Regions from separate parts of the Desulfotomaculum defluvii genome, predicted to be linked through region 2. Evidence: riboswitches for the same ligand, from Rfam matches in the RefSeq annotation. Region 2 holds a riboswitch; the other holds the start of a gene.
What was found. A riboswitch is a leader RNA that binds a small molecule or an ion and turns the genes downstream of it on or off. The one in region 2 is predicted to bind cyclic di-GMP.
Positions count from the first base shown of each region.

Region 1: it holds a riboswitch for cyclic di-GMP, as region 2 does, so the genes downstream of both, ACYQ03_RS05030 (methyl-accepting chemotaxis protein) here and ACYQ03_RS17440 (GspE/PulE family protein) in region 2, are expected to answer to the same signal.

Region 1 is NZ_BAAHYV010000006.1:477,407-483,177, forward strand. Features, by position in the region: gene groL (chaperonin GroEL) at 1-911, shown strand, start outside; gene ACYQ03_RS05025 (chemotaxis protein CheW) at 1,611-2,024, opposite strand; gene ACYQ03_RS05030 (methyl-accepting chemotaxis protein) at 2,043-2,510, opposite strand; cyclic di-GMP riboswitch class I at 2,775-2,861, opposite strand; gene ACYQ03_RS05035 (Crp/Fnr family transcriptional regulator) at 3,254-3,943, opposite strand; gene nhaC (Na+/H+ antiporter NhaC) at 4,332-5,753, shown strand.
Region 2 is NZ_BAAHYV010000008.1:415,134-420,904, forward strand. Features, by position in the region: gene pilO (type 4a pilus biogenesis protein PilO) at 1-212, shown strand, start outside; gene ACYQ03_RS17435 (TldD/PmbA family protein) at 301-1,752, shown strand; cyclic di-GMP riboswitch class I at 1,878-1,963, shown strand; gene ACYQ03_RS17440 (GspE/PulE family protein) at 2,038-3,711, shown strand; gene ACYQ03_RS17445 (type IV pilus twitching motility protein PilT) at 3,713-4,795, shown strand; gene ACYQ03_RS17450 (type II secretion system F family protein) at 5,075-5,771, shown strand, end outside.

The sequences.
Region 1 (5,771 bases), on a different contig from region 2:
AAACCGGCAACAAGCCTGTACTGTTGATTTGCGAAGATCTGGAAGGCGAAGCTCTGGCTACTTTGGTACTGAACAAACTTCGTGGTACTCTAAATGTAGTTGCCGTAAAGGCTCCTGGTTTTGGTGACCGTCGTAAGGCTATGTTGGAAGACATCGCTATTCTGACCGGTGGTACCGTAATTACCGAAGAAGTTGGTCTGAAACTGGATAAAGCCGATCTAGAAATGCTTGGAACTGCCCGTCAAATTCGTGTTAAGAAAGAAGAAACCATCATCGTTGGCGGAGCTGGAGAGCAAGCTCAAATTGAAGGACGTATTGCTCAAATTAAGAAGCAAATCGAAGAAACCACTTCTGAATTTGACCGTGAAAAACTGCAAGAGCGCCTGGCTAAGCTGGCTGGCGGTGTAGCTGTAATTCAGGTTGGTGCTGCAACTGAAGTTGAAATGAAAGAGAAAAAGCTGCGCATCGACGATGCTCTAAACGCTACCCGTGCTGCTGTTGAAGAAGGTATTGTTCCCGGTGGTGGCTCTGCCTTTGTGAATGTTATTTCCTCTTTAGACAGCATTCAGCTGGATGGTGACGCTAAAACTGGTGTAGATATCGTTAAGCGTGCTTTGGAAGAGCCCCTGCGTCAAATTGCTAACAATGCGGGTCTGGAAGGCTCTGTAGTGGTAGAAAAAGTACGTACCACTGGCAAAGGTTTCAATGCTATGTCTGAAGAATATGTTGATATGATTACTGCGGGTATTATCGACCCAGCTAAAGTGACCCGTTCTGCTTTACAGAACGCTGCTTCCATTGCAGCTATGGTTCTGACCACCGAGACTTTGGTAGCTGATAAGCCTGAAAAGGAAGGCGCTAACCCAATGGCCGGAATGGGCGGTATGGGTGGCATGGGCGGCATGATGTAAGAAAAAGCCTGAATCCCGCTCATGCCAAGGGTTTGAGCTGTTCAGGGCCCTTTAGAAACCCTGTGGGGTAACAAAAGGGTAACATTTTCCGTCAAAACACAAATCCATACCTGGTAGAGGTATGGATACTTAGAGGCTTCTCATAAGTTCAACTTTTGGGAGGCCTCTTTTTTCATTGATTTGATTACGTGCATATATACCGTTCTGGTATGATCCCAAGACACCTTAGTATACCATCCTTTGTTGCATGTAATTCAACTAATTTGATTATACCGTAGAGGGAAAATAAAAATAATATTTTTCCAGCAAGTTTTTGTATGGCAAGCAACTAACAGATGCCCCAGGTATTAAACAACTCCTTTACAATACAAGACTAAATTTTTTAGACATAGTTGGAACAATACTTAAAAGAGGTTATAAGAACTCAAAATTAATAATTGGGGACTAGCCCATATCATGACTAAACAATTATATTAGTGAACATAACATCATTTTGGGTAACATAAGTTTATATTTGGCAGGGCAGGTATTTTATCTAAAATAAGGCAAACTAGCATATTATCAGAACTTAATATAGTTTTCTGAAAGACACAAAGGGGGAGTTGTTGAATCTAATGTGCTTGGTACTAACTAGGTATCTTCAAAATTAAAAGCCAAGAGATCTTTCCGACCGCTTGGCTTTGTTTAATAACCATTTAACTAAAAACTAAATTTGTCAATGTCTAAGATTAACCATAACTCTTCACCTTTTTTAACGATACCTTTAATATATTGATTACTTCCAACCTTTAGTTCTACCTGTTGTATTTCATCATCCTGGAAATCCTCTACTTCACATACGTTATCAACTATTAAGCCATACTTACGATTACTGACATCAGAAATAATTATTCTAGTGTCTTCAGTAAATTCACCTTCTGGTAAACCTAAATACCGTCCTAATCTTACCACGGGAATAACCTTTTCTCTTAAACTGATAACCCCTTCAATAACACCAGATGTGCCAGCAATAGGAGTTATTTTTTGAAGCTTAATAATTTCTTGGGAGGACATTATGTCTATTCCGTACTTAATATTACTAATCTCAAATATTACAGCTTTAGTTCTGGCCATTATTGAAACACCATCCTTTTATAATTCATCATTAGATAGTTTACTAAGTTGCTCGGATAGTGCCATTATTTCTTCAACGCTTGCATTTACCTCTTGAACTGCAGCTGCTTGTTGTTCGGTAGTGCTTAAAGTAGAGCTGGAAGATTCCAGTGTTTTATGAACTGACTTTTGTATGTTAGTTGTTAAATCTCGTATTCTTATAACTGTTTGCTTAGATTCATCAGATAGTTTTCTAATCTCTTGGGCTACAACTTCAAAACCTCGACCTGCTTCGCCTGAGCGTGCTGCCTCAATTGCTGCATTCAGACCTAGCATTTTAGTTTCATCGGCTATCTGTTTAATAAAAGCCAGTACTTCATTAATTTGAGCTGAAAGAGACTGTACATTTTCTATTTCTTTATTTAATAGGTGTTGGTTTTGTGAAACCTCTGCTCTGATCTTTTGATTTTTATTACAAAATAAACTTTCATGATCCCTGCTGGTCACTGGCTATGATAAAAATTGAATATGACCTTTAATTTTTACAAAACACCTAAATCTATATTTAGAGCAAGATTAGTTCGTTGTTTTATGCGGAGGTTTGACCCCGATAGATAACTGAATGGAAAAACTTTTGAGAACAGGATTTGGATCTAAAATCAGGATAAAGAGATGTGTGGGGTTGGTAATATCATAAAAAAAACCATCAAATTTGTATTTGAAGGGCAAACCAAGACACAATTACCTTTACACTGTAAAAACACCATATGTATAGGCAACCTGGCAATCATACCTATTAATAGGCTTAGACCCAAGGCTTTGCGTCCCTAACTTTCGTTAAGTTTGCCGTTTCTATATTTTTTGACAAATTATGATAAATAATAAGCTAATAATACATTATTTTACGAGTATTTGCAATTTACGAAAAAGATGTTAATTTTATTAGTTAGGATCTTAGAATTTTAGTCTGTTCCTATTACGTGTGATGTGTGAACAACTGACCAGAAAGAAAATATGATAATCAGTTATAGTTCTCCACTGAAATTAATTCCCATATTATAAAGCATCCTTGTACAGTCCAAGCTATTCTTCAGCAAAGTCCTCAAACAGGGTGTTTTTTCTTCAGCATAGGTCTTACCAATTCATAATACGGAATCAGGGCTGCAAATATTGCATTATTTATAAAAAAATGCAATATTTGCAGCCCTGACTCCATGTACCTTTAAGCATTTAAGAAGCTACAACCTATCTTAGTCTATTTTGCTAAATATTCCTTTCAATATATCTAGATCTTTTACTATAACATGACGCGTGTGATCTTCTAATGCATGTAATTCCTTTAAACGTTTTAGTGCTTGGTTTACAGTAACCCGGTGCATTCCTAAAACACCCCCTATGTCTTCCTGTGTAAGGGGAATCATTGGGGTACCTTTTTTATCTGTAAGATTATGTCCTTGGTGCAGCAGGTAGACTAGTTTGGCCACACGTACGATTGGTTTGTTGAATGTGAAATCTTCTACTTGTGTTGATAAAATATGAACTTTCCTTGATAACATTTGGATAATAGATATGGTAAGATCGGGGTGTTTCGCAATTATTTCTTGTAATACCACTTCTTTAGGGAATACATAGATTTCACAATCAGTAAGGGCAACAAAACTATAGTCACATGGTTTCTGGTTAAAAAAGGGTGTCTCGCCAAAAATACAACCTGAATCAATATACCAGACAATTTTCTGATGTCCTGAAGGACTAATTGCAACGGTTTTAACCCGTCCATTTTTTAAATAATAAAGGCAGTCAATCAGTTTACCTTCATCTATAATAATACCTTTTTTTTTAACTTGCTTAACTCTTCCTTTGCTCAAGACACTATCCCATTGAATTTGCTGGTCTGTGTATATCCACGGAGAGCCTAATAATTCTAATTTTGTATTCATAGTTATTATGTCCCCTCTGATATAGCTAATGCACATGAAAAGTATACTATGTTTTGTCAAATCGGACAATGTAAATGCTAATGTGTATTCTAAAAAAGTAAATTATCTCAAAAAATAATTAACTTGTAAATATGACAACAGACTTAATCAGGTAATTTACTTATCATAATAGCTAAGAGGAAACCATGCATGGAATCTGGTGTTTGTTGAAAAGTTACACAAAACCACAGTTAGGAGGGATAGTTTTAACTTTTGTGCCTAATAATGCAAGAGGTAGCTATTTAGGTCACCGTAAGGCACTGCGGTGCTGTTGAATATCCGTAAGCATAATTGGTTATGAGTTTATTGTTCATTTTTGGTAGATATATTGAGATGGAGGTTGAGCATATTGGCAGATGGTAGTGAAAGAAAACCAAGTTTGTCTGAAGCCACTATGGCATTTGTAATCCCTGTAATGTTTATATTATGGGGCACAGTTATTGCAAAATTACCTGCTGTACTTGCATTGATTATTGCAACAGTAATCGCTTGTTTATTTGGCAAATACTTTGGTTACTCATGGAAAACTTTGCAAGAAGGTATGTTCGAGTCTGTGTATCGGGTTAATATTGCTATTTTTATTTTGATAGTTGTGGGTATGTTGGTAGGTGTATGGATTCTTGGGGGGACTATTCCAACTATCATCTATTGGGGTCTTAAACTTATATCTCCATCTAGTTTTCTTGTTTCAACTTTCTTATTGTGCGTGGTTGCTTCTACCATGACTGGGACATCATTTGGGACCATAGGAACAGTTGGTATTGCTTTAATGGGTGTTGGTCAAGCACTTGGTTACCCATTACCGTTAATTGTTGGGGCGATTGTTTCTGGAGCTTATTTTGGAGATAAAATGTCTCCTGCATCTAGTTCAACAAATATTGCCTCCTCTGTTTGTGAAGTTGATTTGTTTAGCCATATTGGTTCAATGATGTGGACAACATTACCTGCTGCTGTTCTAACAGCTATTATTTACACTATCATGGGTATGAATCATACAGGCGGAGGAGACCTTGGGGGTGGGATTGCAACTATCCTACAGACGCTAGGTTCCACCTTCAATCTATCACTCTGGACATTGGTTCCGCCTCTGGTATTGATGGTATTGGCTTATCGTCGAGTCCCTGCGGTGCCACTTCTTACCCTCTCTGTTGTCCTTGGTGCTATAGTTGCATTCGTAATTCAAGGACAATCAATAAATGCCATTTGTAATGCTGCAGTTAATGGTTATGTAGGCCAAACAGGGGTAAAGCAATTAGATTCCTTGCTGAGTCGTGGTGGAATCAATAGTATTACTAGCACAGTAATGTTATTGATTGCTGCAGTTTCCTTTGGTGGTGTTTTAGAAAAAACTAGGGTATTGGAAACCATTGTAGATGCAAGTCTAAAATGGGCTACCAATGTTGGTCGACTGATTATCGCAGTTTTATTTGCTAGTTATATCATGCTTATCGGGACAGGTAGCCAGTCTGTTACGATGATCATTCCGGGACGTGCCTATGCCCCAGTATTCAGAGAAAGAGGGTTACATTTGAGAGTCCTTTCTCGGACAGTAGAAGATGGTGGTTGTATTGCAAGTCCCCTTGTGCCTTGGAGCGTTCATGCTTTTTATATCTTTGGTATTCTTGGCGTAAGTGCTTATGATTTTGCACCATATGCTTTTATGTGTTGGCTTGTTCCACTATTCTCAATTACCTATGGGTATACAGGCTTTGCTATATGGCGATCAGATAATTCAAGTATTCGTAAACCCGCAGCTACAGTGAAGGCTTAAATTTTTTAGGAGGCAAAA
Region 2 (5,771 bases):
ACACAGACATTACAGTAGAAATAGACATGGTAATTTTTTCAGCGAAAGATGCAACCAAAGCCCTAGTGGAAGGTAAGGAACTGGCAGAACGCTGGAAGGTTGGACGGGATGATGCCTTTCAATGGTTGGAACCTCTTTCTCCACTGGATGAGATGACAATTCCCTATTCAGGAACCCTTCAAGACAAACAGGAACTAATTGGCAATGGATAAAATATAATATAAAATGATACACATAGATTCTCTTTAATAGGTAGAAACTAGAAAAAATAGTCTGTGGAATTTTAGGAGGGACCCAATGTTGGTTGATAAAAACGAATTACAAGAGGTCTTAAATGTTGCCCTAGCCAATGGCGGCGACTTTGCTGATATTTTTATCGAAGAGAAACAAACAACTGGTATTGGTATGGAGGCTGGTAAAATTGAACGGGTTAACTCAGGTCTGGATGCCGGAGCTGGTATCCGGGTGTTATCTGGGGAAGTCACAGCCTATGCCTATACCAATGACCTGAGTAAAGCTGGTCTGCTGGAGGCAGCTAAAATTGTCAGTCATGCTGCCAAGGGTAATAAAAAAGACCTTAATTTAGATTTAACTTCTATTAAACCACTGGTTAACTTTGAAATTAAAACTCGACCGGAAAGTGTTCCCACCACTGCTAAAGTGGATTTGGTAAAACAGGTGGAAAGAGCCGCCAGAAGGGTGGATACAGAAAAAATCAAGCAGGTCATCGTTGGTTACGGTGATACTGTACAAAGGGTAACCATCGCCAACACCGAAGGTACCTTTGTGGAAGATGAAAGAATCCGTACCAGGATAATTGTCAATGTGGTGGCTTCGGAAGACGGTGTGATCCAAACAGGCTATGATGCCATCGGCAGTCACGCAGGTTTTGAATTGTTTGAGCAACACAATCCCGAAGAATTTGCCCGGGTTGCGGCCCAGCGGGCAGTCAATATGCTTAGTGCTGTACCTGCCCCCTCTGGTAAAATGCCTGTGGTAATGGCTGGAGAAGCCGGTGGCACCATGGTTCACGAGGCCTGCGGTCATGGACTGGAAGCCGATTTGGAACAAAGGGAACTGTCGGTTTACACCAACAAGAAGGGTCAGCAGGTGGCCAGTGAATTGGTAACGGTGGTGGATGACGCCACCTTAGACAATCGTTACGGTTCCTACCGTTTTGATGATGAAGGGGTACCATCCCGTAAGGTTACACTTATCGAAAATGGTATCCTAACAGACTACCTTTATGACCATTTGACAGCCACCAAGGAAGGTCGGGAGTCCAATGGACATGGGCGCCGGGAATCCTACCAGCACAAGCCAATACCTCGTATGGCCAATACCTACATTGCCTCTGGCAAAGAGGATCCAGAAAAAATAATTAAAGACTATAAAAGTGGTTTGTTGGTCAAAAAAATGGGCGGTGGTCAGGTGAACACCACAACCGGAGATTTTGTCTTTGATGTAGCTGAGGGTTATTTGATTAAGGATGGTCAAATTAGCCAAATGGTCCGCGGCGCGACCCTTACGGGCAATGGTCCTGAAGTATTACGTATGGTGGAAAGGGTTGGGTCCGATCTGGGCTTTACTATTGGTACCTGTGGTAAGGATGGCCAAGGGGCGCCGGTTTCCGATGCCCAACCTACCATGGCCATCAAAGAACTGGTAGTGGGGGGTACCGCCCACGGCGATGATACTCAACAATTGAGCAGGCAGTTAGAAAAATGCTCTGGAAAGATTAGAAGAATCTAAAAAATAGGACGGCTATGGTCGTCCTATTTTTTGCATTTAAATTATTTTTAGATATTTTTATATTTAGATTATTTAATTCAACAGGATATTTATAAGAAAAGTAGAATATCATTAACCAATATGTAGAATATTTGAGGCATACTTCCTGAAAGGGAAGGACGCAAAGCTTCGGGCCTAAAGACATTAAGTCTATGGTAGCCGGGTTGCCTTAGGCTTAAAAAACGAAACCTAAGTTTTATTACGATTGGTTTCGTTTTTTTTGTATTAATATATTGGGGGAAGGTTATGAAATTTACCCGTAGTTTTTTAGGAACCTGGTTAGTTAATGAAGGTATTATTAGTCAAAAACAACTGGAAGAAGCCCTAGACTATCAAAAACAAAACCCAGGTGCTGGTGTTCTGGGTAAGACTTTGGTCCAGTTGGGGTATTGTTCGGAGGACGATATAGCTCGAATTATTGCGAAGCAAGCGGGGGTTCCCTTTGTTTCGCTTGAAAATCACACCATAGACCCCGCCGCTGTTGCCACCGTATCTATTGAAGTAATGAAACGCTATAAAGCATTTCCCATTGGCTTTAGTGAAGGTAAGCTATTGGTGGCGATGCAAAAACCTACGGATATTGTAGCCGTTGATAATTTGCGTGCTTTAACAGGTTTTGAAATTATGCCGGTATTTTCTCCTGATAGTGAACTGGAAGTGGCCTTTGAAAAGTATAGCCGAGAAGCTATGGAATTCAACAAAGTTGAAGAAGAAACACAGCAGATTGAAGAAATAACAGCCACTATAGATGACGATCAGAAACCAGCTGTCCAGTTGGCCAATATGATTTTATCCCAGGCTGTGGCCGCCAAGGCCAGTGATGTTCACATAGAGAGATACGAACAACGTATGAGGGTGCGCTTTAGAATTGATGGCGTCTTGCATGATATCATGGAACCGCCGGTAAAGATGCACGCTTCCTTGGTATCTCGGATTAAGGTTATGGCCAATATGGATATTGCCGATCGTAGGTTGCCCCAGGATGGACGGATGTCCCTGAAAATCGAAGGGAGACCCATTGATATTCGTGTGGCTACCTTACCCACAGCCTATGGTGAAAGATTGACCATGCGCCTGTTGGATGGCTCCGCCAGGATGATTACCCTGGGGGAACTGGGCATAGCTAAAGAAATTCTTGAAAAATACCGTGAGGTTATTAATTTACCTTATGGTTTTATATTAGTTACAGGTCCCACCGGAAGTGGAAAAAGTACTACCCTATATGCCAGCCTAACTGGGGTGGATCGGGTCGGTAAAAATGTTATTACCATTGAAGACCCTGTTGAATATCGTATTGAAGGAGTTAATCAAATTCAAGTTAATCCCCAGGCAGGTCTTACCTTTGCTTTGGGCCTTCGTTCCATCCTGAGAAGTGATCCGGATATTATCATGGTGGGTGAAATCCGGGACCAAGAAACCGCTAAAATTGCCATTGAATCAGCCATGACCGGTCACATGGTCTTTGCTACCTTACATACCAATGACGCACCTGGTGCCATTAGCCGCCTAACGGAAATGGGTATTGAGCCCTTTCTTACTGCGTCCTCCTTAGTATGTGTTTTGGCCCAGAGGTTAGCACGGGTACTCTGCCCCCATTGTAAGGAAAAGATCCAGTTAACCAGAAAGGATTTGGCCAAAATTCCTGACTTTCCCTTTGCAGCAGGTGAAGACGAAGTTACCCTGTATAAACCGAAGGGATGTATGAGGTGCAGCAACACTGGCTTCCGCGGCAGGTTAGGTATTTACGAACTATTATTTGTTACAGAAAAAATCCAACGTTTGGCTCTGGCCAAGGCCTCAGCTAAAGAAATAACTAAGACTGCCCTAGAAGAAGGTATGGTCGTTCTAAGGCAGGATGGTTTACTAAAGGTCAAACAAGGTATTACTTCCCTGGAAGAAGTATTAAGGGTGGTTGTGTAATATGGAAAACCGAAAAGTACCGGATATCAATGAGATATTAATGCGTACCGTAAATATGAAAGGTTCAGATTTGCACTTAAATGTGGGCACCTCTCCGGCAGTTCGTGTATATGGTGAACTTGTACGCATGGAAGATGTACCCAGGCTGATGCCCAAGGATATTGAAAATATCATTTATCCTATTTTACAGCCCCACCATCGGGAACAACTGGAGAAGAATTTAGAACTGGATTTTTCCTATTCCATTCCGGGAGTTAGCCGTTTTCGAGGCAATATTATGTGGCAAAGGGGAACCTTGGCCGTCAATTTTCGGGTGGTTTCCATAGATATTCCCAAACTGGCTGATCTAGGTTTACCGCCCACGGTGAAGGAGTTTTCCCGCTTGCCTCGGGGGTTGGTGCTGGTAACCGGACCCACCGGCAGCGGCAAATCCACTACCTTGGCTTCAATTATTGATCTAATAAATGAACAAAGAAGCTTAAATATTGTTACCATAGAGAATCCCATTGAATTTTTGCACAGTCATAAAAGGTCCATTGTCAAACAGCGGGAGGTGGGTATTGACACTCACTCCTTTGGCAACGCTCTCCGTCATGTCCTGCGCCATGACCCGGATGTTATCTTGGTGGGGGAGATGAGAGATATCGAAAGTATCTCCATAGCACTTACTGCTGCGGAAACTGGTCACCTGGTATTTTCAACCCTGCATACCCAAACAGCCACCCTGGCTGTACACCGTATTGTTGATGTGTTTTCCGACAGTATGCGCAATCAAATCAGACAGCAGTTGGCAGACTCATTACAGGCTGTCATTGCCCAGCAGCTTATACCCCAGGCAGACGGCAAAGGAAGAACTATCGCAGTGGAACTATTACTTACCAATCCCGCTGTGAGAAATTTAATTCGTGAAGGTAAAGAGCATCAACTTTATACGGTCATGCAGACATCCCGTAACAGCGGTATGCAGACCATGGATCAGGCCCTGGCTAACCTTTGTTTATCAGGAAAAATCACCCGTAACATGGCTCTCGAACGCTGCGTTGACAAAATCGAACTGGAACGAGCTTTGAATAGGGGGTTTTAGCTTTTAGCCATTAGCTGTTAGCTGTTAGCTGTTTGCTGTTAGCTGTTAGCTGTTAGCTGTTAGCTTTAACTAACCAAAGGGGTCTGACTCCCGTGCAAAACGACAATCTAGGTGCCTGGCACCGTTGAACCAATACAGGCGTTTAGCTTTTAGGTCTTTTAGTTAAGAGCTAATGGCTAACGGCTAATAGCTAATAGCAAAGACCAAAGGACTACCCCTAAGTCAAACGGTAATAGCTAGAAAATTACCCTAACCTAATTTAACAAAGCAGGTGGTAGAATGCCTTTATATTCCTATGAAGCAATGGATAATTTGGGCAACATGATAGAAGGAAAAATAGAGGCAGAGGACCAGTGGACTGTGGCAACCCGATTGAGTAAGATGGGCTACACCACCCTAGCAGTGGAAGAAATTAAGGAGTCCACTAATAAAATTACCTTTGGCAAGCGTAAGGTTAAAATTGGCGAGTTGGCCTTTTTCAGTCGTCAACTGGCAGCTATGCTTTTGGCCGGTATTCCCTTGACTCGCTGTCTTTATACCCTAAGCGAGCAAACCAGTAATCAAATGCTGGCTGCCTGTGCCGGTGATATTGCTACTAAGGTAGAAAGTGGTACTGGTTTTTCAGAAGCTATGGGTTCTCATAAAAATATTTTTTCACCCATGTATATTGAGATGGTTAAGGCAGGGGAACTCAGTGGTTCCTTAAATGAAATCTTAACCAGACTATCTATCCAACTGGAGAAGGATAAGCTGCTAAAGGATAGTTTAAAGGCGGCTACTTTTTACCCTTCTGTAGTTCTGACCTTCGCTGCCCTGGTAATTATTGCCATGATGTTTTTTGTGGTGCCAATATTTATGGGTATGTTTCCTCCGGGTATGGAATTACCCCTACCTACTAAGATTGTAGTGGGATTCAGTAATTCCTTGCGGAACTACTGGTATCTACATGTCATAGGCTTTGTATTGACCATTCTGG